3 regions of the Micromonospora rhizosphaerae genome follow, and region 2 is predicted to be linked to each of the others. Evidence: riboswitches for the same ligand, from Rfam matches in the RefSeq annotation. Region 2 holds a riboswitch; each other region holds the start of a gene.
The links. Region 2 has a riboswitch for cyclic di-AMP ahead of GA0070624_RS30385 (coiled-coil domain-containing protein). Riboswitches for the same ligand answer to the same signal wherever they lie in the genome.
Positions count from the first base shown of each region.

Region 1 (7,631 bases), 5.5 Mb from region 2:
GTCACCGGCTCGGAGTTGCCCGAGACCAGCCGTCCGCGACGGTCGTCACCGACCAGGACCGAGTGGTCGAACGCGATCGGGCCCGCCACGCTGAACCGCACCACCGATCCGGACGGGGCTCCGGCGCGCTTGGCCACGACGACGGGCAGCGCCGATATGAACTGTCCACACGCGATCCGTGCGCCAGGCGAGTCGAGGTTGCCCGGCCGTCCGACTGCTCGGCGGATGTCCTGCTCGTGTACCCAGACATCGAACGCACGGTGGCGCCACAGCGTGCCCAGCGGGACGGGCTGACCCCACGCGGTGAACGCCGGTTGCTCGGGATCCGGCGGCACCTCGGCGGTCTGCGCGCACCGCTGCCGGTACACCTCGCGTAGTTCGTCGAGCACCTTCGGGGGTGACGTGTGCCGTCGCGCCGCGACCGGCTCATCCGCGATGTGCGCGATACCCCGCTCGGGGCGCGGATGGCCGGCCGCCATCCACAGCTCGCCGCCGATCAGGTGGGAGTACACGTCCTTGACACTCCAGCCGGGGCATTCCGTCGGCGAGTTCCAGTCACTGTCGGCGAGCGTCTCTCCGATCACCAGGACCGATTCCAACGACTCCCGCCAAGCCGCGATGCTGTCGTCCAGCTCAGTCATGCCCGCAGCATGAACACGGGGCCGTCACGGCGCAACGATCGGCGTCCGTAGGTGACGCCGATCACATCCGTCGCTGGATCTACCTTGGCCGGCCGGTGGAGTCTTACGCGGACGCGTGCGCCCTGTGCGACGGCGAAATCAAGTTCGTCCTGGAGGATCGCAACGTTGTGACCCGGCCCTGCGTGTAGTCGTCGATGACGGACTTCGACGACTTTTACGCGGCGCACTACGCCGACCTGACCGTGCAGGTCTACGCCTACTTCGGCGACCGGCACGAGGCGCAGGACGTCGTCCAGGAGGCGTTCTGCTGGGCGCTCGCCCGGTGGCGGCAGGTCTCCGGCTACGACGACCCCGCCGCCTGGGTCCGTCGGGTCGCCTGGAACCTCGCGACCAGCCGCTGGCGGCGGATCCGCACGATGCGGGCGTTTCACCTCCGGGAGCGCGGTGAGCCGGTCGTCGAGGGGCCGGGACCCGACCGCATCGCGCTGGTAGAGGCCCTGGCCTCGCTACCGGCCGCTCAGCGCCGGGCGATGGTGCTGCGCTACCTCGCCGACCTTCCGGTCGCCGAGATCGCCGACCGCGAGGGGGTGCCCGAGGGCACCGTCAGGTCATGGCTGCACCGCGGTCGCACCACGCTCGCCGTGCGGCTCCGCCCCGCACACACGGAGGTACCGCATGCCTGAGGAACTCACCGAGGAGCAGACCCGGGAGGCCTTCGCCCTCCTGCGCGCCGAGGCGCTGACGCACATCCGCCCACCGGGAGCCGCGGAGGCGCTGCGGGCGGTACGCCGTCGCCGCCGCACCGGCGTGGCCGCGGTCGCCGCCGGCGTGGGGCTCGCGGTGGCCGGCGGCGCCGCGGTGGCGAACCTGGTCGACGCCGACCGATCCGCCCCGCCGCCAGCGGCAGCGAGCCCCTCGCCGTCCCCGTCGGCGCTGTCCGCGGCCCAGCTCGACGACCTGGCGTCCGCAGCGGCCGCCGCGCTCGGGACCAAAGACGTGGACAACAGGAAGCCCAGGAGTGAGGGCAAGGGGCCGATCATCATGAGCGGCGGGGGGCCCGTCCTGCGCGGCGACCAGGGCATCAGCGGCACCGGGTACAGCGAGAACAAGACCGGCGTCTACGTATTCGAGGTCCTGTGCGTCGGTGAAGGGACGCTTCGTGCGCGCTTCTGGGCCGGAACCTCGACCGCGAACGCGGCCGGGAGCCGGCCCACACCCCCGCCCAACTCCCCCGACCTGCAGGTGCCCTGCGGCGACGAGCCGACGCCGGCCACGGCCAGCGTGCGCGCGCCCTGGCCGGAACGGGTCTACGTCTCGATCGAACCCGACCAGGCGGCCGTCGGGCGCGCCGCCTACGCCTCCCTCGTCCGCGTACCGTAGCTCCGCGGCTCAGAGGCAGAGCTTGCCGTTGGGGAACAGGTCGACGAACAGGCAGTGTCGTCGGTGGACGCCTTGTCCTCCGTCGACTGCTGCGCGACATTCGTCCGCCAGTTGATCTGCGACACCTCAGCGCGCCGATCGCGGCAGACCCGACCGATCCCTCAGTGAAGAGCGCCGCTACTCATACGCCTCGGCTGGCCCCGATCCGATCAGGAATCGAGAAGCGCCAGGGTGTCGTCGGGCCTAGCCTTCCTTGAAGATGGCCGGCACCGCGCCGAGCCTTGAGCGTCGAAAGGCAGCCCGGAAATGCCCGCGAAGAATTCCAAGACCGAGTCCGACGGCTTCAGCGCCGAGGAGCGTGCCGCGATGAAGGAGCGCGCCGCCGAGCTGCGGGCCGAGGGCAAGAAGGGTGCCAAGAAGGCCGACGCGCTGCAGGCGGTCCTAGACAGGATCGCGGAGATGGCGCCGGAGGATCGTGCGCTCGCCGAACGCGTGCATATGGCGGTGACCGCTACCGCCCCGGAGCTGTCGCCAAAGACCTGGTACGGGATGCCCGCCTACGCGAACGCGGACGGCAAGGTCGTCGTCTTCTTCCAGGACTCGGGCAAGTTCAACTACCGGTACTCGACCCTGGGCTTCCAGGACGCGGCCAACCTCGACGACGGGGACCTGTGGCCGGTGTCTTACGCGCTCCAAAAGTGGAGCCCCGTGGTAGAGAAGAAGGTCGTCGAGCTGGTGAAGGCTGCGGTCTCCTGACTGTTGCTCGCGATCGCCGCGCGTGGCGCTCGGTTAGCGGTGCGGACGGCTCCGCCTCAGCACCCGCCGTCACGACCCTCCGAGCCACATCTCTGAGCGCTTTCTCGAATGCAGCCACGCGTGAAGGACAGGCACCGACAGCGGTCGATGAGTGCGTGTGACCTGCGGAAAAATCGGATCGCACCACTGGCATCGGGTGGCCAGCCTATGGCCCGTGGATGGCCCGGCACCGGAAAGGTGATTTCCCACAAACCGAAGGCCCCGGCCTGGGACTCGTCCTGGCCAGGGCCTTTCGTGTGGAGCGGGTGACGGGAATCGAACCCGCACTGTCAGCTTGGGAAGCTGATGTTCTGCCATTGAACTACACCCGCAGGCGGCACCACTGTACCTGACGTCACCGCCTCCCTGCACCCAGGCACCCCCGGCGCGCCCACACCCGGCTCCGCCTGCGACGGAACCCGGCCTGACCCGATCTTGAGTCACCGTCATGCGCCGAAGTGACAGAAAGTTTCCCTGCGGCAATATATGGACGTTCTCAAATGGATTCATCGGCTGTGACGTCTGCCACACGTTCTCCGACCCGGCGCGACATGTCCCCCGTTCGCGCCGGCAGAAAGAGGTGGGCCCATGGGACTCCGTCCCAACCTGCTGACCCGGCGTGCCGCCAGCGTCGCGTCGACGACACCCCGGCGGAGGCGTCGCCCGCGTTCGAGTGCCCGGCGGGGCGGGACACCTGCACCACGCCCCGCCTCGACCCGATCACCAACTTCATGGACTACACCTACGACTCGTGCATGCACCAGTTCACCGTTGGGCAGGCGAGCCGGATGCTGACCGCGTGGAACGGCTACCGCGCGGCCGTAACGCGACGTACCGCAGCCGGTGCCGGCTCCGTCAGACGACGGGGCCGGCACCGGCGTCTTGCGGCCTCAGGCGGCGGGTCGGCGGGTGTCGAAGCCGTGCCGGCCGCGCAACCGACCCTCCGGCCCGGCCGACGGCCGGGTCGCTCGGGCGGCCGCGCGGGGATCGAGCCACACCTGCACCGCCGGCCGACCGGAGCGGCCTCCCTGGCTGGCCGGGCCGGCCTGGTCACGGCGGGCGAGCATCGCCACGTCGACCGTGAACTCGAAAAGCCGCCAGTCGACCTGCGGCGCGGCCCGGCCGGTCGCGGCCACCCGCGCCACCCGCGCCTGGTCGGTGACCGGGCGGGCATGACCGGCGACGTACGCCTCGTCGTCGGTCTCCTCGGGCGGGAACGAGTGCAGCGCGTACCGACCGTCGCGTTCGAGGTCGCGGCGCTTGGGCGAGTCGATGACGAAGCAGAAGAGCCCCTCATCGGTGATGACCGGGGAGACCGGGTGGACCCGGGGGCCGCCGTCCGGGCGGACCGTGGCGAGATAGCCGAAGCCCGGCCCGTACTGCTGCATGAGAAGGCGGATCTCGTCAGCGAGTCGGGGCTCGTCGGCGGCGAATTCGGACCAGGAAGCCATGTGGACAGTCTATCGAACATATGTACGAGAGGCGAGCGAGACGCGCCAAGTCATCCGCTCCGGTGAGGGCATCCGGCACCGCGCTATGGTGTGCGAATGCTGCTCTCCGACCGGGACCTCGTCAGCGAGATCAAGGCGGGCACGCTCGCGTTGGAACCCTTCGAACCCATGCTGGTGCAACCGTCCAGCATCGACGTACGCCTGGACAGGCTCTTCCGGGTCTTCAACAACCACCTCTACACGCACATCGACCCCGCCGTGCAGCAGGACGACCTGACCTCGATGGTCGAGGTGCCGGAGGGCGAAGCGTTCGTGCTGCACCCGGGCGAGTTCGTGCTCGCCTCGACGCTCGAGGTGATCTCGCTCGGCGACCAGCTCGCGGGTCGCTTGGAGGGCAAGTCCAGCCTGGGCCGGCTCGGGCTGCTCACCCATTCCACCGCCGGCTTCATCGACCCGGGCTTCTCCGGGCACGTCACGCTGGAGCTCTCCAACGTGGCGAACCTGCCGATCACCCTCTGGCCGGGGATGAAGATCGGCCAGCTCTGCATCTTCCGGCTCTCCTCGCCGGCCGAGCACCCGTACGGCTCCGCCATCTACGGGTCGCGCTACCAGGGGCAGCGCGGGCCGACACCGAGCCGCTCCTGGCAGAACTGGCGCACCTGGCCAACCCGCTGACCCCGGCACGCGTTAGCAGGGGCCCCTTCCTCGGCATGAGACGTTAAGAGGGGACCCCTGCTTGCACCTCAGCTCGGGTGGCCGTAGCTGTTGATCGGGCCGTCGTCGATGCGCTTCATCTTGATCGGCACGCCGGCCTGGGAGGCGTGCACCACCCAGCCGTTGCCGACGTACATCCCCACGTGGTGCAGGTCGCTGTAGTAGAAGACCAGGTCGCCGACGCGCAGGTCGGCCCGACTCACCCGGGCGGTCACCGCCCGCTGCTGCCGGGCGTTGTGCGGCAGTGAGACGCCGGCCTTGGCCCAGGCGGCCATGGTCAGGCCGGAGCAGTCGTACGAGTCCGGACCGTCGGCTCCCCAGACGTACGGCTTGCCGATCTGGGCGCAGGCGAACTTCGCCGCGATGCCGCCGGGGCCGGAGACGTATTCCGAGGGGCAGGGGGCGGGCCGCAGCGGACCGGCGCCGCCGCTGCCGTACACCTTGAGCCGGAGCTTCTGCAGCCGGTCGATCTCGGCGTTGATCTGCTTCTTCTTCGCCGCCAGCTGGGCCTCGGTGCGGGTGAGCTGGGCGATCATCTCGTCCAGCGGCTTCTTCTTGGCGGCCAGCTGGTTGCGCAGGTCGAGGACGTTCTGTACCTGCTGCTGCTGCCGGTGAGCGAACCGGTCGAGCAGTTCGAGGCCCGTGACCACGTCACTCGGCGACCGGCTGCCCAGCAGCGCGTTCACCGTCGAGACGCTCTCACCCTTGTACGCCTCGGCGGCGAGGCCACCGACCTGGCCCATGGCGAGGTCAACCTGAAGCTGCAGCGGCGCGATCTGCTTGGCGAGCACGTCCGCCTGCTTCCGCTTGCGGGCGAGGTCCTGACGTGCGGCGTTGTGCTGCTCGATGATCGGCTCGAGCTTGTTCCAGTCCTGGTCGATCTGGCGCTCGATCTCGGCGATCGACGGCTCGGCATGGGCCGCCGTGGCGCCGCCGGTCAGGATGACGGCGATGCCGGCCAGGGCGGCGAGGGCGGTGGTGAAGCGGGACCAGCATGAACGCGGCGCAGCCGCGACCCGGTCGATCGACCGGACCGACGGTGGCCACGGGGCATGATGTGCCACCGGGCTCCGTACTCCTTCTTCGCTGACCGCCTACCGGGTTAGCTGACGGGTTCGGGCGAGAAGGGAGCCGCCCTACCGCACTGCTGCGGATTCACCCCAGGTACCTGGGTCCCCGGCTCGCCCGGAGGCGACTCGGCGGTGTCGGACCGTCACCGCCCGGGTGGGCGGTGCTGCTACCGGTCGACGATGAATCAGAGTAGAGACGGTCGTTATCGATCCGCAACTCGCGACGCCATGACACTCCGTACGCACTTTCCACGCCCTCTGAAGGTTTCCTTCACGCAACATCATTAACCGGTAAGCTATTGACCGGAACGGGAACCTGGACGACGTACAGATCCTGCCGGCCTCGGTGGGCGCGCCGCAGTAGTCACCGGTCCACAGGACGAAGGCCCCCGGTCGAGCGACCGGGGGCCTTCATCGTCGTGGCGGCCGGGATCAGGTGACGCGGCGGAAGCCGGCCACCGGCATGTAACTGATCTTCGACACCTGGACCGGCTTGCCGGTCCGGGGCGCGTGCACCATCAGGCCGTTGCCCAGATAGAGGCCCATGTGGTGCAGGTCGCTGTAGAAGAACACCAGGTCACCCGGACGGGCGTCGGAGCGGGAGACGGCCCGCCCCTCGTTCCACTGGTCGCCGGTGTGGTGCGTCAGGTAGATGCCGGCCGCCTTGTAGGCGTACTGGGTGAGGCCGGAGCAGTCGAACGAGTCCGGGCCGTCGGCACCCCAGACGTACGGGTCGCCGACCTGGGCGCAGGCGGTCCTGATCGCGATCCGCGCGGCGGAGCTGACCACGCCGTCGATGGCGGGGCAGCCCTCGACCCGCACCGAGGTCTTCGGCAGCATGGCGGTCAGCCGCTTGATCTCGGCGTTGATCGCGTTCTTCTTCGCCGCCAGCTCGGCCTGCTGCTTCTTCTGGGTGGCGATCAGCTCGTCCAGCTTCCGCTTCTGCCGGTTGTACTTGTCGCGGATGGCGAGCACGCCGGCGACCTGCTTGTGCTGCTCGGCCGCGAGCCGGTCGAGCATGGTGAGCTGCTCGGCGAGCGTGCCGGGCCTGGTGGTCACCAGCAGGGCGCCGATCTCCTGCGACGGGCCATCCTTGTAGTAGTGGGCGGCGATGTCGCCGACCCGGTTCAGGGCGAGCGCCGACTCCAGCTCGAGGGGCGCGATCTTCTTCTGCAGGTCCGCCGACCTCTTCTGGTTGGCCTTGAGCTGGGCGCGGATCTTGTTGTAGTCCTCGATGGTGGGCTCGAGCTTCTCCCACTGCTTGTCGATCATCGCGTCGATCTCGTCCACCGAGGGCGCTGCGTGCGCCGGAGCGGCCACGAGCCCGGCACCGACCGCGACGGCCGCGACCAGGGTGAGCAGACGATGTACGACCCGGCGCACACCGACCGGTCGGACGCGCGGCTGACTCGGGGCGTGACGATGGAGGGGCATGGTTGCCACCGGCACCGACTCCTTTGCAACCGACCGCGGGCGCCTCGAGAGAGGGAAGGTCGAGGCAGACGACCCACAGCGGTCGGTGCCCCACATTAGGGAAGGCCGCCAGTGGAATCAAGGTGGCCTAATCGGCTTTCACATTT
Region 1 is NZ_FMHV01000002.1:988,998-996,628, reverse strand. Features, by position in the region: gene GA0070624_RS04845 (maleylpyruvate isomerase family mycothiol-dependent enzyme) at 1-641, opposite strand, end outside; gene GA0070624_RS04840 (RNA polymerase sigma factor) at 836-1,324, shown strand; gene GA0070624_RS04835 (hypothetical protein) at 1,317-2,021, shown strand; gene GA0070624_RS04830 (iron chaperone) at 2,328-2,777, shown strand; tRNA gene GA0070624_RS04825 (tRNA-Gly) at 3,075-3,148, opposite strand; partial or broken gene GA0070624_RS04820 (zinc metalloprotease) at 3,452-3,634, shown strand; gene GA0070624_RS04815 (pyridoxamine 5'-phosphate oxidase family protein) at 3,707-4,267, opposite strand; gene dcd (dCTP deaminase) at 4,364-4,942, shown strand; gene GA0070624_RS04805 (C40 family peptidase) at 5,011-6,045, opposite strand; cyclic di-AMP (ydaO/yuaA leader) riboswitch at 6,058-6,193, opposite strand; gene GA0070624_RS04800 (C40 family peptidase) at 6,484-7,500, opposite strand.
Region 1: linked by a shared signal. The riboswitch ahead of GA0070624_RS04805 (C40 family peptidase) and the one ahead of GA0070624_RS30385 (coiled-coil domain-containing protein) in region 2 are both predicted to bind cyclic di-AMP.

Region 2 (7,631 bases):
CCGCCCCGGCCCGGCGCGCTGGCCAGCTACGCGATCACCGACCGGCTGGCGGTCGGGCCGCTGCGCTTCCCGGTCACCTACCAGGCCGACGTGCTGATCGCGACCGAGGACGAGGTGGTGACCGTGGCCCGGCAGTGGCCCGCCACCACCGTGCGCAACCACACCCGGTTCAAGGACGAGCCGGCCGGCGTGGTCCGGATCGACGTCGAGATCACCCTCTCCGCACCGGCGCCCCTGTTCGGGTACGCCTTCCGGCAGGCCCGGGCCGCCCATCTGGGGCTCGCCACCCGGCTCGGCGCGGCCCTCGAGCGCGGCCCGGACGCCGCGAGCTGAGCCGGCGGTGGTCGCTCAGGGCCGACCCGCGGCCACGGGCCGCCGGTTCCCACCGGCCCGGACCCGGCGGCGACCCCACGGCTTGTAGGTGGAGAGCACGGTGGCCACGATCAGCACGCTGGTGGAGACCATCGGCGGGATCACCAGGTCGAGCCGGTCGCGGGTGGTCACCGCCGGACCCAGCTCGCCGAGCCCACGCACGGTCGGCATCAGCAGCAGCAGGACCAGGCCGAGCATGACGGTGGTGAGCACGAGTTTGACCAGCACCCAACGCCAACGCAGCAGCCCCCACGGGGTGAGCAGCGCGGTCGCCACCCCGACCAGCCAGACCACCACGCTCAGCGGCGCGAAGAGGTAGGTGACGACGAGTCCCGCCGCCGGGTAGACCACCGCGGGATCGGCGCCGCGCAGCCCGACGATGCCCAGGGTGAGCAGCACCAGGTCCGCGCCGAGCCAGCCGAGCGAGGTGACCAGGTGCAGGGTCAGCAGGGCCTTGCGGGCGGCGGGGGAGAGTCGGCTCATGACCCCGATGCTCGTCCGCCGACACCGCCGCGTCGTGGCACCGGCGGCGACATCCCGCGTACGTCCAGGGGCGTAGTCCGTGTCGGGTGGCCTGCCGGATCGGGCGGGCCACCGACGCGGGGGTCAGTAGACCGAGACGTGCACGTGGTTGGTGTGGTCGCTGGACGGGTCGCCGTTGCCGCCGCTGTACGCCTTCCACCCGCTGCTCGGCAGCCAGATCTGCTTGAACCAGATCACGTAGAGCACGGCCAGCGGGTCGGCGTTGCGGACGAAGTACGCCGCCAGGTTGTCACCGTAGGTCCGGTCGCCGCCGGAGGCCACTCCGCCGAAGCCGTCCTGCTGCGCCGCGAAGTCGCAGGCCCTGCCCTTCGGGTGCTCGCCCGACCCGCTCGGTCGGTAGCAGGAGACGTACCGGGTGAAGCCCGCCGCCTTGGCCTCCTGCAGCGCGTGCAGCATGCGCGGGGTGATGCAGCCGTCCGCCGGGGTCGGGTCGTTCACGCTGCACGACTCCGGCGGCCAGGAGCCGTCGGCGTTGCGCGGGGCCGGATCGGCGTTGGCGGTGGACGTACCCCGGGTGGCGCCGCCGGCGGCCCGGTTGTTGGCCACCTGCAGCGCGCGTTCGGCCTGCTGCTTGCGCTTGGCCATCACGGCGACCTGCTTGCGCTGTTGCTGGATCTCGACGTTCAGCGCGGTCCGGGTCCGGGTGGCCTGGTCCCGGGTCTCGACCAGGTCGCGCAGCGCTCGGTCCTCGTTGGCGGCGACCTGGTCCAGCGCGGCCGCGCGGTCCATGAAGCCTTCCGGCGTGGCGCTGTTGAGCAGGGCCGACGCCGCGCTGAGCCGCCCGGTCCGGTACGCGACCCCGGCGATCTCACCGACCTTGGCGGCCCGGACGTTCAGCTCGGCCTCGATCGTCTTGAGCTGGCCGGTGAGCTGCTGCTGCCGGCTGACCGAGCGGGCCAACGCCGCCTTCGCCTCCAGCCAGCCCTTGCTGGCCGCCTCGAGCTGGGCCCGCAGCTCCGGGGTGCCGCCCTCGTCGTCGCCACCGGGAGCGGGGGCGAGCAGGCCGGTCGGGGGAGCCGCCACGGCGGTGCCGACCGGCGCGGCTGCGACGCCGAGGGCGAGCGCCGCGACGAGCAGGGCCGCCAATCGGGCGGCCGTCCGTCGTACGGGTGCCACTGATGGCATTCAGGTGTCCTTCCGTCAGCCGCCGACCGGGTTAGCTGACGGGTTCGGGACGGAAGATCCCTACCGCGCTGAGGCGGATGCACCCCACGAACGTGGTTCCCCGGCTCGCCGCAGGCGGGCGATTAGGCGACGGCCACCGCAGGCGCCGGAGGGCGCCGCTCGGCGGAGGCCGCGACCGAGCCTACCGGCGCGAGACCGGACGAAACCGGCATTGATGGACAACAACCACGCAGATTTAAGTTTGCCCTAATTACCACTCGACGGCGCTACAGGACCCGGGCGACGCTCCGGGCTCGATCTGCAACGTGGCGTGATCGATCTGGAAGTCCTCGTGCAGGGCCGTCCGCGCGGCGGCCAGCACCTCGCCCAGATCCGCCCCGGGAGCGATGGTGAGGTGGGCCGAGGCCACCTCCATCCCGGAGGTCAGCGTCCAGACGTGCAGGTCGTGCACCTCGGCGACGCCGGGCACCGCGGCCAGCCGGTCGTGCACCGCGGTCACCTGGAGGTGCTCCGGGGCGGCCTGCACCAGGATGCGGACGGCGGCCCGCCCCAGCCGCCAGGTGCGGGGCAGGATGAACAGCCCGATCGCAACGGCCACCAGCGGGTCGACCCACCACCAGTCGGTGAGCGCGATGATCAGCGCCGCGGCGATCACCCCGAGCGAGCCGAGCAGGTCGCCCAGCACCTCCAGGTAGGCCCCGCGCAGGTTGATGCTCACCTGCGCGCCGCCGCGCAGCAGGGCGAAGGCGGCGAGGTTGGCCAGCAGGCCGAGCAGCGCCACCGCGAGCATCGGCCCGGCCAGCACCTCCGGTGGCTGACCGAACCGGCGTACCGCCTCGATCAGCACGTAGACCGCGACGCCGCCGAGCAGCACCGCGTTGGCCAGCGCGGCCAGCACCTCCAGTCGGTAGAGCCCGAAGGTGCGCTGGGGGTCGGTGTCGGCGCGCCGGGTCGCGGTGATCGCGGCGAGCGCCATGCCGATGCCCAGCACGTCGGTGAACATGTGCCCGGCGTCGGAGAGCAGGGCCAGCGAGCCGGTCGCGAACGCGGTCGCTGCCTCGACCAGCATCAGGGCGGTGAGCAGCCCGAAGGCGCCCCAGAGCCGGCCACGGTGGCGCTGTGCGGCGTTGGTGACCGAGCCGTGGTGCCCATGACCTGCGCCCACGCCCACACCCTCCGTCCTTCGCCCGGGCCCGATCCAATCTATGTTCACATCGCTATATATGCAAGTGATTGCCCGCTGCCCACCCGGCCCAGGCCCCCGATCAGGTGACCGGGTCGATCGTGGTGAGGCGCTGGGTGGCGCGGGAGAGGGCCACGTAGAGGGTCCGCACCCCGGACCCCGGATCGGCCCGGATCTCGCTCGGCGCGACCAGCACGACGCCGTCGTACTCCATGCCCTTGGCCTGCAGGCTCGTCACCACCTGGAGCCGGGAGCCGCCCAGTTCGCCCAGCCAGCCGGCCACCTCGTCCCGACGCGGCACCGGCGTGATCACGCCGACCGTCCCCTCGACCTCGCCGAGCAGGGTGCCCGCCGCCTCGACCGTGGCCGCGGGCAGCTCGGCCGCCGGCACGGTCCGCTCGACGGGTGCCACACCGGTGGAGCGGACCGCGGTGGGCAGCGGCAGCTCGGGGTAGAGCCGGCGGATCTCCGCCGCCGCGACCGCGAAGATCTCCGCCGAGTTGCGGTAGTTGGTGGTCAGCGTGAACTGGTGCCGGCGGCGCCGGCCGAGGGCCTGGTCCCGGGCCCGGGTCAGCTCCTCCGCGTCGCCGGTCCAGGCGGTCTGCGCCGGATCCCCCACCACCGTCCAGGACGCCAGCCGGCCCCGCCGGCCGATCATCCGCCACTGCATCGGCGACACGTCCTGCGCCTCGTCGACCACCACGTGCGCGTACTCGCGGTAGTCCGCCGGCCGCTCCCGCGCCGCGGCCCGGGCCGCGCGCTGCCGGTCGGCGAAGGTGCTCAGCTCGCGAACGCCACCGGCGAGCTGGAACGGGTCGCGCCTGGGCTTCGCCCGCTGCACCGGCTTGCCCAGCAGCGCGTCCAACTCGTCCAGCAGCGCGATGTCGGCGATGGTCAGCCCCTCGGTGTCCAGGCTCCGGTACGCGGCGGAGAGCAGCCGGATCTCGCTGCCGGCGAGGATGCCGCCCGCGTACCGGCGTAGCCGGTCGGGGCGGGTCAGCCAGCCGAGCACGTGCCGAGGGTGCAGCCGGGGCCACCACGCCTTGAGAAACTCCCGGAACTCGGGCCGCTCGATGATCTCGTCCTCGAAGGCGCGCTGCTCCGGCAGCCGGCCGACGCGCAGCTGGCGGGCCTGTGCGTACAGCGCCGAGAGGACGGCGTCGAAGGCGGCGCGGCGCACCTCATTGCGGCGCGCGCCCCTCGGCAGTGCCCGGTCCCGGATGCCGTCGAGCTCCCGGCGCTCCAGCCGGAGCAGCTCGCCGCGGTAGAGCAGGCGCAGCTCCTCCGGCGAGTCCGGCACCGCGTCCCGGACCGCGCGCTCCAGCACCCGGCGCATCCGCAGCGACCCCTTCACCGCCGCCACCTCGGGCGGGTCGGTCCGGGTGGCGGACATGCCGGGGAAGAGCGAGCCGAGCGAGTGCAGGGTGGCGTTCTCCTCACCGAGCGAGGGGAGCACCGAGGCGATGTACTGGACGAAGACGGTGGACGGGCCGACCACCAGGATCCCGCCGCCGGCGTACCGGTTGCGGTCGGAGTAGAGCAGGTACGCGGCCCGGTGCAGGGCCACCGCGGTCTTGCCGGTGCCCGGGCCGCCGGAGACGATCGTGACTCCGGAGCCGGGGGAGCGGATCGCCTGGTCCTGCTCGCGCTGGATGGTGGCAACGATGTCGCGCATGCCCCGGCCGGTGGCGCGGGACAGGGTGGCCAGCAGCGCCCCGTCGCCGACCACCGCCATGTCCGGCGGCGCTGCGGCGGGATCGAGCAGGTCGTCCTCGATCCGGGTCACCTTCTCGGCGGAGGACTGGATGGTGCGTCGCCGCACCACGCCCAACGGCTCGGCCGGCGTCGCCTGGTAGAAGGCGGCGGCGGCCGGTGCCCGCCAGTCCACCACCAACGTCTCGGCGTTCTCGCCGCGCACCCCGAGCCGTCCCACGTGCAGCACCTGACCCGCACTCAGGTCGAGCCGGCCGAAGACCAGCCCCTCGTGCTCGGCCTCCAGCACGTGCCGGCGCTGCGCCGCGTGGAAGACCATCGCGTCCCGTTCGACCAGCGCCCCGAAGTTGCCGACCCGGGCCAGCCGGTAGCCCTCCCGCTCGGCGTCGGCGGCCGACCGACGCAGTTCGGCCAGGCGGGCGTACACCCGGTCGAGATGCCGCTGTTCGACGGCGATCTCGCGGTCCAGGGTGGTCTGGTCGGTCAACGGGGTGGCTCCTGTGGTCACGGCGGTGGGGCATGACGCGCTGAATGAGGGTACGGGCCAGCACGTCAGCCCTCGCGAGGGCCATGCCGGTTCCCGGAACACCCCGTCCCGGTTGCCCGTTATCCGGCCGTTCCCACCCCGGCAGCCGGTGCGTCCCCGGTCCCGGTGCGGGCGCCGCCCAGGCCGGGCCGCTCCAGCACCTGCCGGAGCACCCCGGTCAGCGCCGCGTTGACCTCGTCCGGCCGTTCCATCATCAGCATGTGCCCGGCGCCCGGGCAGACGGTCAGCTCGGTGGTCGGCAGCGCCGCAGCGATCGACTCCGCGCACGGCGGCGGGGTGAGCCGGTCCCGGTCGCCGACCAGCGCGGCGGCCGGTAGGTGGGCCAGCTCGGCGAGGGTGTCCAGCCGGTGCTGGGCCCCGATGGAGGCGCGGAACCCGCCGATCGAGCGCAGCGAGGCACGGGCCACCGCGGAGGTGACCAGCCGGATGTCGGCCGCTTCGGAGCGGTCCCCGAAGAGCATCCAGCGGATGCTGGGTCGCAACGCGCGCAGCAGCGCCCGGGGCGGGCGCCAGGACCCGCACCGGGCCAGCACCCCGGCGCCGGTGGTCTCGGCGAGCCGGATCAACCGGGCGATCCGCGGCGACAGCCCGTAGACGGTGTGCGTGTGCCCCTCGGCGGTGGTGGAAACGAAGACCAGGCCGGTGGTGCGGGCGGCGAAGTGCGCCGGGTGGCGGTGGGCGTACTCCATCACGGTCATCCCACCCATCGAGTGCCCGACGAGCACCACCCGACCGGTCGGGGCGACCTCGTCGACCACCGCGGCCAGGTCGTCGCCGAGCTGGGCCAGGGTGGCCGTGCGCAGCGGCATGCAGCTGGACCGGCCGTGCCCCCGGGCGTCGTAGCTGACCACGCGGACCCGGTCGCCGAAGCGTTCCCGCAGGTGGGCGAGCTGATGGTGCCAGGCCCGCCCGTCCAGCGTCCAGCCGTGCAGCAGGATCACGGTGACTTCGGCGTCGCGCGGCCCGGTCGCCTCGACGTGCAGGCGTACGTCGTCGGGAAGCCGTAGCTCCAGGTGCTCCGGCATCGCCGCCTCCCCCAGGCCGCCCGGTGTCGCTTCACACCGGGTTAACCCGGCGGTAACACCGGCTACCCATCATGACAACACGCCAATCGTGGTGGTGAGAAGATTCGCAACCGGCGCCCGCGGCGTCGGATCGGCGACCAGGCTGGTGGGCATGTCCTCGCCTCGGCGGATGTCGGCCGGCCGCACGCCCCGTACGGCCCTCGCCGAGCTGCTCGCCGGAAACCGCCGCTTCGTCAGCGGTCAGCCCGTGCACGGCCACGACGTGACCGCCGCGGCGGCCGTCGCCTCCGGCGACCAGGAGCCGTACGCCGTGCTGCTCGGCTGTATCGACTCGCGGGTCCCGCTGGAGGCGATCTTCGACCAGACCTTCGGGTCGATCTGCGTGATCCGCACCGGCGCGCACGTGCTGGACCGGGCGGTCTGCGGCTCGATCGAGTACGTGGTCGGCCAGCTCGGGGTGCCGCTGGTGATGGTGCTCGGGCACGAGCGCTGCGGGGCGGTCGCCTCGGCCGTGGACACCCTGCGCACCGGGGAGCGGCCGGGCGGCTCGTTGGCGTACGTGGTGGACCAGATCGCCCCGGCGGTCTCCGAGGTGGGCGCGGACGATCCCCGGGCCCATCCGATGGCGGTACGCCGGCACGTGCTGCGCACGGTGGCCACGCTGCGCGCCGACGATCTGCTCGCCGGGCCGGTCGCCAGCGGGGAGGTGGCCGTGGTCGGTGCCGTGTACGACCTGGCCACCGGCGAGGTCACCCTGCTGGCAGAGGAGGAGACAGCGAACCGCCCGCCGGGATGACCCGACGGGCGGTTCGTTATGTTGCGGAGAGGGCTCAGCCCTCGAAGACGCCAGCCTCGACGAGGCGCTTCTCGGTGGCGTCCCAGCCGTGCTGCGGGTGAGCGGCGGCGAGGCTGTTGATCTCCGCCCGGATCTTGGCGGCGTGGCCGGCGGCGGCCAGCGCCCGGATCTCCTCGACGAAGGCCTCGGAGTCGGTGCGCAGGTGCGCGGTCTTGCCGTTGGTCAGGTTGCGCACGTAGGCGTGCTTGCCGCCGTTGAGCGGGATCAGGTACTTGAACTCGCCCAGCACGCTGAGGGCGCCACCCTGGCCAGCCTGGCCGGCCCGGA
Region 2 is NZ_FMHV01000002.1:6,461,892-6,469,522, reverse strand. Features, by position in the region: gene GA0070624_RS30395 (SRPBCC family protein) at 1-333, shown strand, start outside; gene GA0070624_RS30390 (hypothetical protein) at 349-855, opposite strand; gene GA0070624_RS30385 (coiled-coil domain-containing protein) at 979-2,040, opposite strand; cyclic di-AMP (ydaO/yuaA leader) riboswitch at 2,045-2,179, opposite strand; gene GA0070624_RS30380 (cation diffusion facilitator family transporter) at 2,291-3,205, opposite strand; gene GA0070624_RS30375 (HelD family protein) at 3,306-5,423, opposite strand; gene GA0070624_RS30370 (alpha/beta fold hydrolase) at 5,543-6,508, opposite strand; gene GA0070624_RS30365 (carbonic anhydrase) at 6,660-7,304, shown strand; gene GA0070624_RS30360 (hypothetical protein) at 7,339-7,631, opposite strand, start outside.

Region 3 (7,631 bases), 3.6 Mb from region 2:
CACTGCAACGGCGGCGGTCATCAGATTGACCGGGTCGTGGAAGTCGACCCGGTTCTCGATCCAGATCCGGGCGCCGAGGACGGCGATCAGGCCGTAGAGCGCCGTGGTCGCGCCGCCGAGCACCCCGGCCGGCACGGTGAGGATGAGCGCGCCGAACTTCGGGCTCAGCCCGAGCAGCACCGCGGCCACACCGGCCACCCAGTACGCCGCGGTCGAGTAGACCCGGGTCGCCGCCATCACGCCGATGTTCTCCGCGTACGTGGTGGTGCCGGAGCCGCCGCCGGAGCCCGCCAGCACGGTCGCGATGCCGTCGCCGAGGAACGCCCGGCCCATGTCCTTGTCCAGGTTGCGGCCGGTCATCGCGGCCACCGCCTTGACGTGCCCGGCGTTCTCCGCGATCAGCACCAGGACCACCGGGATCACCAGCACCACCGCCCGGAAGCTGAAGCTGGGCGTGTGGAACACGGGCAGCCCGAACCAGTCCGCCTCCTTCAGCCCGGTCACCGCCTTGGGGTCGAGCTGGCCGAGGAGGGCGGCGAGCACCCAGCCGACCACGACGCCGAGCAGGATGGAGAGCCGGGCCAGGAAGCCCCGGAACAGCACGGTGGCGAGCAGGATCGCGACCAGCGTGACCACTGCGATCAGCGGCTGGGCCCGCACCCCGCCGTTGCCACCACCGTCCCAGGCCACCGGCGCGAGATTGAGACCGATCAGCGCCACGATCGCGCCGGTGACCACCGGCGGCATCAGCGCGTCGATCCACCGGGCGCCGGCGAGTTGCACCACCACGCCGACCAGCGCCAGCGCGGCGCCGGCCACCAGGATGCCGCCGAGCGCGGGCCCGATGTCGCCGCCGGCCTTCGCGGCCAGCACCGGCGCGATGAAGGCGAACGACGAGCCGAGGTACGACGGCAGCCGGTTGCCGGTGATCAGCAGGAACAGCAGCGTGCCCAGCCCGGAGAAGAAGAGCGTGGTGGCCGGCGGGAAGCCGGTGATCAGCGGCACGGTGAAGGTGGCGCCGAACATCGCGACGACGTGCTGCACGCCGACGCCGACCGTACGTGGCCAGGAGAGCCGCTCATCGGGGTGGACCACGTCGCCCGGTCGGATCGACCGGCCGTCGCCGTGCACCCTCCACGGCGACCAGCGGGAACGCGGTTCGGTGGGGGACTGGGTCATGGCCTGCCCTTCGCGTCGTCAGGTGACGGGGGCGGTGATCGACCCTGAGAGTTGTTTGTACCATGCCGCCGGCCGGGGCGATCGAGCCCCCGGCAGGTCTACAATCAACCCGCTTGTCACCGTCGATGGCCCGGGTGCGCCGCGAAGCACCCCCGCACATGTCCCTCCTCTTCTCCGGCGGAGTCGCCGGACCGGCGTGAGTCCCGCCATCCGGGTGCGCCCGCGTCGCGAGCTGCGCGCCAGCCGGCGTACCCGCGCTCACCGCTGCTGGGGCCACCTGATCGCCGCCCCGCTCTGGCCGATGCACGCTGCCAACCTCGGAACCCTGCTGCGTACCTGTGACGCCGTGGGCGCCTGCCTGGCCGTCCCACCGTTCGGCTGGGTCGACGAGGCTCTCGCCCGTGGCAACACGCTGCGCCGACCAAGCTGCGTGCACCGGGTCGGCAGCCCGCTGCGCTGGCTCGCTGCCGAGCGGGCGGCCGGCACGCAGGTTCTCGGCGTGGAGTTGGCCGACGAGGCGATCCGTCTCGGTGACCTGCCCGCCGCCCGGCGCCGGACGGTAATGGTCCTCGGTCACGAGGCGAGCGGAATCCCGCCGGAGGCTCTGGACGCTCTCCATGCGGTGGTGGAGATCCCGATGGTCGGCCACGGGCTCAGCCTCAACGTCGCGGTCGCCGGCTCCCTGGTGCTCTACAAGCTCGCCGGCCTGCTCTGACCGGGGGAGGGGTCAGGCCACACCGGCGGGGCGGAACTGGACGCTGACCCGGGGGCCGACCGGCCGGGCGGTCTTGGGGATGGCGTGCTCCCAGGTGCGCTGGCAGGAGCCGCCCATCACCACCAGGTCGCCGTGGCCGAGCGGGAAGCGCAGGCTCGCCCCGCCGCCGCGCGGGCGCAGCAGCAGCGGACGCGGCGAGCCGAACGAGACGATGGCGACCATGGTGTCGGTGTGCGCCGAGCGGCCGAGGGTGTCCCCGTGCCAGGCGACGCTGTCCCGCCCGTCCCGGTAGAGGCACATCCCGGCGGTGACGAACGGTTCGCCCAGCTCGTCGGCGTAGTGCCGGGTCAGCGCCTCGCGCGCCGCGGTGAGCACCGGGTGGGGCAGCGGGCGGCCGCCGGCGTACCAGCAGAGCAGGCGCGGGACGTCGACCTCGGTGTCGTACATCGTGCGGCGCTCGGCCCGCCAGGGCACGTCGCGGAGCAGGGTGTCGAGCACCGTGTCGGAGCCCCGCACCCAGCCGGGCAGGTGGTCCACCCAGGCGCCCCGGCTCAGCTCGTGCCGGCGCAGCTGGCCGGCGAGCGGGCCCAGGGTCGCGCCCTGCTCGGCGAAATCCAGCATCGAGGGCTGGTAGGCGACGTCGGACACGACACCGATCCTACCCTTTCCCTCGAACAGGCGTACGAGCGTCGTCGTCGCGGTCCGGCGGACGTCATGGTCGGTCCAGCCAGGTCCACCCGTGGGCCAACCCTGCCTTGCCCCGGGTCCCGCCTGCCGGTCGCCACTCCGGCTCGGGAGCGACCGGGCATATCAACCGGTAGGGTGCCCGGCGGCGGCGTGATCGGGGCGCGTCGTGGGCCCGCCGCGGCGACCGCCCGTCGACGACCCGCCGAGGAGGAGACGCAGATGCTGGTGACCCTGGTGACGGTCGGGTTCCCGGCATGACGAGCGCCCCGACCACCCGCCCTGCCCGGACCTCGGTGCCGGCGAGCCGACTGCCCTCGCTGACCGGGCTGCGCTGGATCGCCGCCCTGCTGGTCTTCGGTTTCCACGCCGCCACCATGCGGATCGTCGCCGAGCCCGACTACAAGGCGGTCGTGGACCGGCTGTTCGCCCTCGGCCTGTCCGGCGTGGAATTCTTCTTCATCCTCAGTGGATTCGTCCTGGTCTGGTCGTACCGGTCGGGCGAGCGCCGACGGACCTTCCTGCGCCGACGGCTGGCCAAGATCTACCCGAACCACCTGCTGATGTGGGCGGTGGTGCTGCTCGTCGGGCTCTGGTTCGCCGACCCGGTGAACCTCTGGGCGGCGCTCGGCAACCTCTTCCTGGTCCAGGCCTGGAACCCCACTCCCGGCTACTTCTACAGCGTCAACACGGTGAGCTGGTCGCTCTCCTGTGAGCTGTTCTTCTACCTGTGCCTGCCCTTCGCGCTGCCGGTGCTGCGCCGGCTGCGGCCCGCCACGCTCTGGACGGTGGTGGTCGCCGCGCCGCTGCTGATCGTGGCGCTCTGGCCGGCCCAGCACCTGGTCCCCGAGGAGAGCCGCTGGTGGTTCACCCAGATCTTCCCGCTCGTGCGGTCGCTGGAGTTCTGGATGGGGGTGGCCGCGGCCGAGCTCATGCGTCGGGGCCGCTGGCGGGGGCCGGGCCTGACCGCGGCCAGCCTGATCTTCGTCGCCACCTGGGTGGTGGCCGCGCAGTGGATCCGGGCGGAGCTCTGGGCGGGTCTGCTGGCGGTGGCGTACCTCCTGGTCATCACGGCCGCGGCGGACGCCGACGTGCGTGGCCGGCGGACGCCGTGGCGGTCGCGCCCGATGGTCTGGCTCGGTGAGGTCTCCTTCGCGTTCTACCTGGTGCACGTCTTCGTGATGGTCACCGTGTTGCGGCTGACCGGCCACCGCGGCGTCGGGCTGCCCGGTTGGTGGGGCCCGCTCGCCGTGCTCGGCTTCCTGCTGGTGAACCTGCTGCTCGCCGCGGCCATGCACCGGTACGTCGAGACGCCGATGATGCGCCGGCTGGGACCGCCTCGCCGGGCCGGCGAGCGGACACCGCCGATCCTGCCGTCGCAACGGACGCCGTCCGGACCGGTCGGTGAGCGCGACGGCGCGGCCCGGCCGATCGAGTACGCCGGACGGCGCGATCGGGCCTGAGCGAGCCTGGGCCGCCCCGTACCCCCCGTCAACGAACGAGGCGCCCCCGTGACGTCGGTGCCGCAGACGACTCGGCCGATGACCGTCCACGATGGTCGGTCTCCGCCGATCCCCTCGTCGCGACACGCCCGGAGGCGGTGCGGCGCGGGCGGTATCGGGGGTAGCGTGGACGCGTGCTCCCGGTCGCGCTCAGCTGTCCCTTGTGGTGGATGGCGCGCTGGACCGCCCGCATGCTCACCAGCCTGGCTGTGGCCGTCGCCTGTTCCCTCGGCGCCACCGCGCTGCCCGTCGGCCCGGCGGCGTCCGGGCACGCCGAGCGGGCCGCCGCTGCCAGGCCGGCCGTCGCCGACGCGCCGGCCGACCACGCGTCGCCGGCCTCCCGGCTCGCCGCGCCCACGCCGCGGTCGGACGCCTCCGTCGACGTCGCCGCCACCACCGACGCGTCGGCCCCTCCGGCCGGCAGCTCCGTCCCCGCGATCGCCCGCCCGGTCGTGGTCCCGGTCACCCGGCACCGCGCCCTCGTCGGTCTCGCCCCGGCCACCCTCGGCTCCCGCGCCCCGCCGGCCGGCTGACCGACACCGCGGCCACCCTCGGCTCCCGCGCCGGCCAGCTGACCGACACCGCCGGTCGGCGGCGTCCCGGCCCTGCTGCCCGCGGCGACGGCCCGCAACTCACCACCGACCTCACCCCGCACCCGGCCGACGGCGGCCCCGCGGCGCCCGGTCGCGCCCACCCCGTCGGGTCGTGCGGACCACTCCACCACATCCGCTTCCGTGAGGTGCCGATCATGCAGACCGTTCTCTACCAGTTTCTGATCGAGGTCCCGCGGGCCGCCCTCATCTGGTCGGGCCTGCTCGTGCTGGCCGTGGCCGTGCTCGCCGGGCTGGTGGCCCGCCCGGAGCGGGAGGCTCCACCCGACGCTGAGCCCGCCCCGGCTGCGGCGGAGGAGGCACAGCTCGCCGACCTGCGCCGGTACGCCGACGAGGTGGCGGTGGCCGCCGCCGGCGCCGCGCAGACCGCCCGTCGACGGCGGGAGCAGTGGCTGGCCGTCCAGGCGGACGTCGACCGGGCCTGGCAGGCGTACGACGAGGCCGAGGATGCCGTCCGGCGGCTCGCCGGCGCCGCCGTGCTGCCCGCTCCACGTACCCCGCGCACCCCGGCCGAGTACGCGGCCCGGGAGCGGTGGCTGCACCACGCCGCGATGGCGGCGCACTGGCGGGGCGAGTTGACGGCGCGGCAACTTGCCGACGTCTTCGCGCACCGGAACGGGTGGGACCCGCGCCGGCATCCGGCCGAGCAGGAGATCGTCCTGGCCCGGGCGGTACGCGACGGGAGGCTGGCCGGCTATCGGGCGGCGGCCGAACGGGAGCGGCGGGCCTGGCGGGACGCCGACCTGGCCGCCGAGGCGGCCCGGGCACTGGCCGTCGAGGCGTACGCCGCGGCGCAGCGGCTGCGCCCCGGCCATGCCCCGGTACGCCGATCGGCGGCGCCGGCCCTGGCCCCGATCGCCCCGGCGGGGGCGCGGACGGCCCGCTGGCGTCCGGCGCGGGTTGGCTGAATTGTGATGTGAATCTGGTGAGCCCGGTCACGCAAACACCGAAACGGTCATCTGGATCAGGTCGGGTGATTGACCCCCGCAATTGCGGGCCGGTCGCCACCGGATGTCCGATTGTCGCCCGGCGGTCCCGTCATAACTGCTTGTCCCATTGAGTGACGTCAGTGACGGGCTGTTCCGGTCAGAGTAATGATGTTCGAGGTTTACGCAGGTGGGGGTGCTTGTTTGGGGCCGTGCCCGCCGGTAGTGTCTGCGCGTCCGGTGCGGTTTCCGATCGCAACAGGCGACGCCGCGCCGACCCGCTCAATCGTGACCATCACGAACCGGGGACCCAGTGCACGTCCGGGGTGAATCCGCGAGCCACGGCCCGCGGTAGGGCGACTTCCCGCCCGAATCCGTCAGCTAACCCGGTAGGCGGTGTCGGAAGGAGTTCCATCTCGTGCAGCCTGGTCCCGCCCCTCGGTCGTCCCCCCGCCTCCACGGCGCCGCGGTGCCGTCGCTCGCCCGCTCGGCGAGCTGATTCCGGCACCCGCCCCGATGCCCGGCTGACCGGGCGCCCCCGTTCCCCGCGGCCCACCCCCGCCCACGACCATCGTCGCGCGTGAGCTTCTCCGCGCGCCGGGCCGGCGTGTGCCGCTCCAGCTCGTGGAGGATCACGTGAAGCACCGCCGTAAGCAGCAGTTGCGCGCTCTCGCCGCCAAGCGCCCCTACCAGATCGTCGCCGGCTCCGCCGCCGCGCTCGTGCTGGCCTCCGGCGCCGGCGCCCTGCTCGCCCATTCCGACGACGCACCCGTCCGCCAGGAGAGCGCCGCCGCCGTGGCCGAGCTGGCCCCCCGGCTGGGTGACGTCGCCACCCGCGGCCAGGCCCGGATCGGCGCGTCCCCGTCGAGCGCCTCGCCGTCGGCGAGCGCCACCTCGGCCAAGCCCGACCCGGACCTGACCCGCAAGGCCGCGCCGAAGCCGCCGTCGACCAAGGTCCTCGACTACAACTACGAGGCGCAGACCGCCTACTGGAACTGCGGCCCGGCCGCGGTGCGCAACGCGCTCAGCGCGAGCGGCGTCGAGACCACCCAGGACGCGATGGTCGCCCCGCTGGGCGCCACCGTGAACGGCACCAACTCGGCCGAGGACACCACCCGGGGGCTCAACCAGATGGTCAAGGGGAGTCCGTACAAGACCCACGAAATCCCGGGCCAGGCCGCGACGCCGGCGCAGATGGACCAGCTCCAGGCCGACGTCGTCAACGCGATCACCGACGGCCGCGGCGTCGTGGTGAACATCGCCGGCTCCGCCACCGACACCGACGGCGGCTGGCACTCGTTCCCGGGCGGCCACTACATCGCGGTGGTCGGCTACAAGGACGACGGCCGGACCGTGCGGATCGCCGACTCGGCCAACCCGTCGTACCCGTCGTACTGGATCACCACCATCAACCTGGCGAACTGGGCGGCCACCCGCGGCTACTCCGCCTGATCACCTGCACTGACCGTCGGGCGCCGGCTCCATCGGGAGCCGGCGCCCGACGTCGTTGCGGGCCCAACGCCGTCCGCGCTCTCGCGGATGATGTCCGACCGATGGCAGACTGCGGCCATGGCCGATGAGACGGGTACCCGCCACCTGTTGCTGCTGCACGGCATGGGCGCCACCGGCGAGGTGTGGCTGCCCTGGGCGCCGCTGCTGGAGCACCGGTGGCCGGGCCGGTGGCTCGCCCCCGACCTGGCCGGCCACGGCTGGTCGCCGCCGCTGCCGGCGTACTCCTTCGAGGGCCTGGCCCGGCGGGTGGTGGCGAGCCTGGGGCCGGTCGCCGAGCGGCTCGGGCCGCGGGACCGACTCGTGGTGCTGGGGCACTCGCTCGGCGGGGTGGTGGCGCTGGCGCTGGCCGCGCGGAGCGTCGGCCTGCCGGTGGATGCCGTCGTGGGGCTCGGCATCAAGGCCGTCTGGTCGCCCGCCGAGCTCGACAAGGCCCGCGAGTTGGCCGAGCGGCCCGTCACCTGGTTCGCCAGCCGGGACGAGGCCGCCCGCCGCTACCTGCGGG
Region 3 is NZ_FMHV01000002.1:2,864,384-2,872,014, forward strand. Features, by position in the region: gene GA0070624_RS13840 (uracil-xanthine permease family protein) at 1-1,179, opposite strand, end outside; gene GA0070624_RS13845 (TrmH family RNA methyltransferase) at 1,376-1,894, shown strand; gene GA0070624_RS13850 (alpha-ketoglutarate-dependent dioxygenase AlkB) at 1,907-2,542, opposite strand; gene GA0070624_RS13855 (acyltransferase family protein) at 2,836-4,041, shown strand; gene GA0070624_RS13860 (hypothetical protein) at 4,251-4,613, shown strand; gene GA0070624_RS13865 (hypothetical protein) at 4,826-5,599, shown strand; cyclic di-AMP (ydaO/yuaA leader) riboswitch at 5,887-6,028, shown strand; gene GA0070624_RS13870 (C39 family peptidase) at 6,242-7,069, shown strand; gene GA0070624_RS13875 (alpha/beta fold hydrolase) at 7,187-7,631, shown strand, end outside.
Region 3: linked by a shared signal. The riboswitch ahead of GA0070624_RS13870 (C39 family peptidase) and the one ahead of GA0070624_RS30385 (coiled-coil domain-containing protein) in region 2 are both predicted to bind cyclic di-AMP.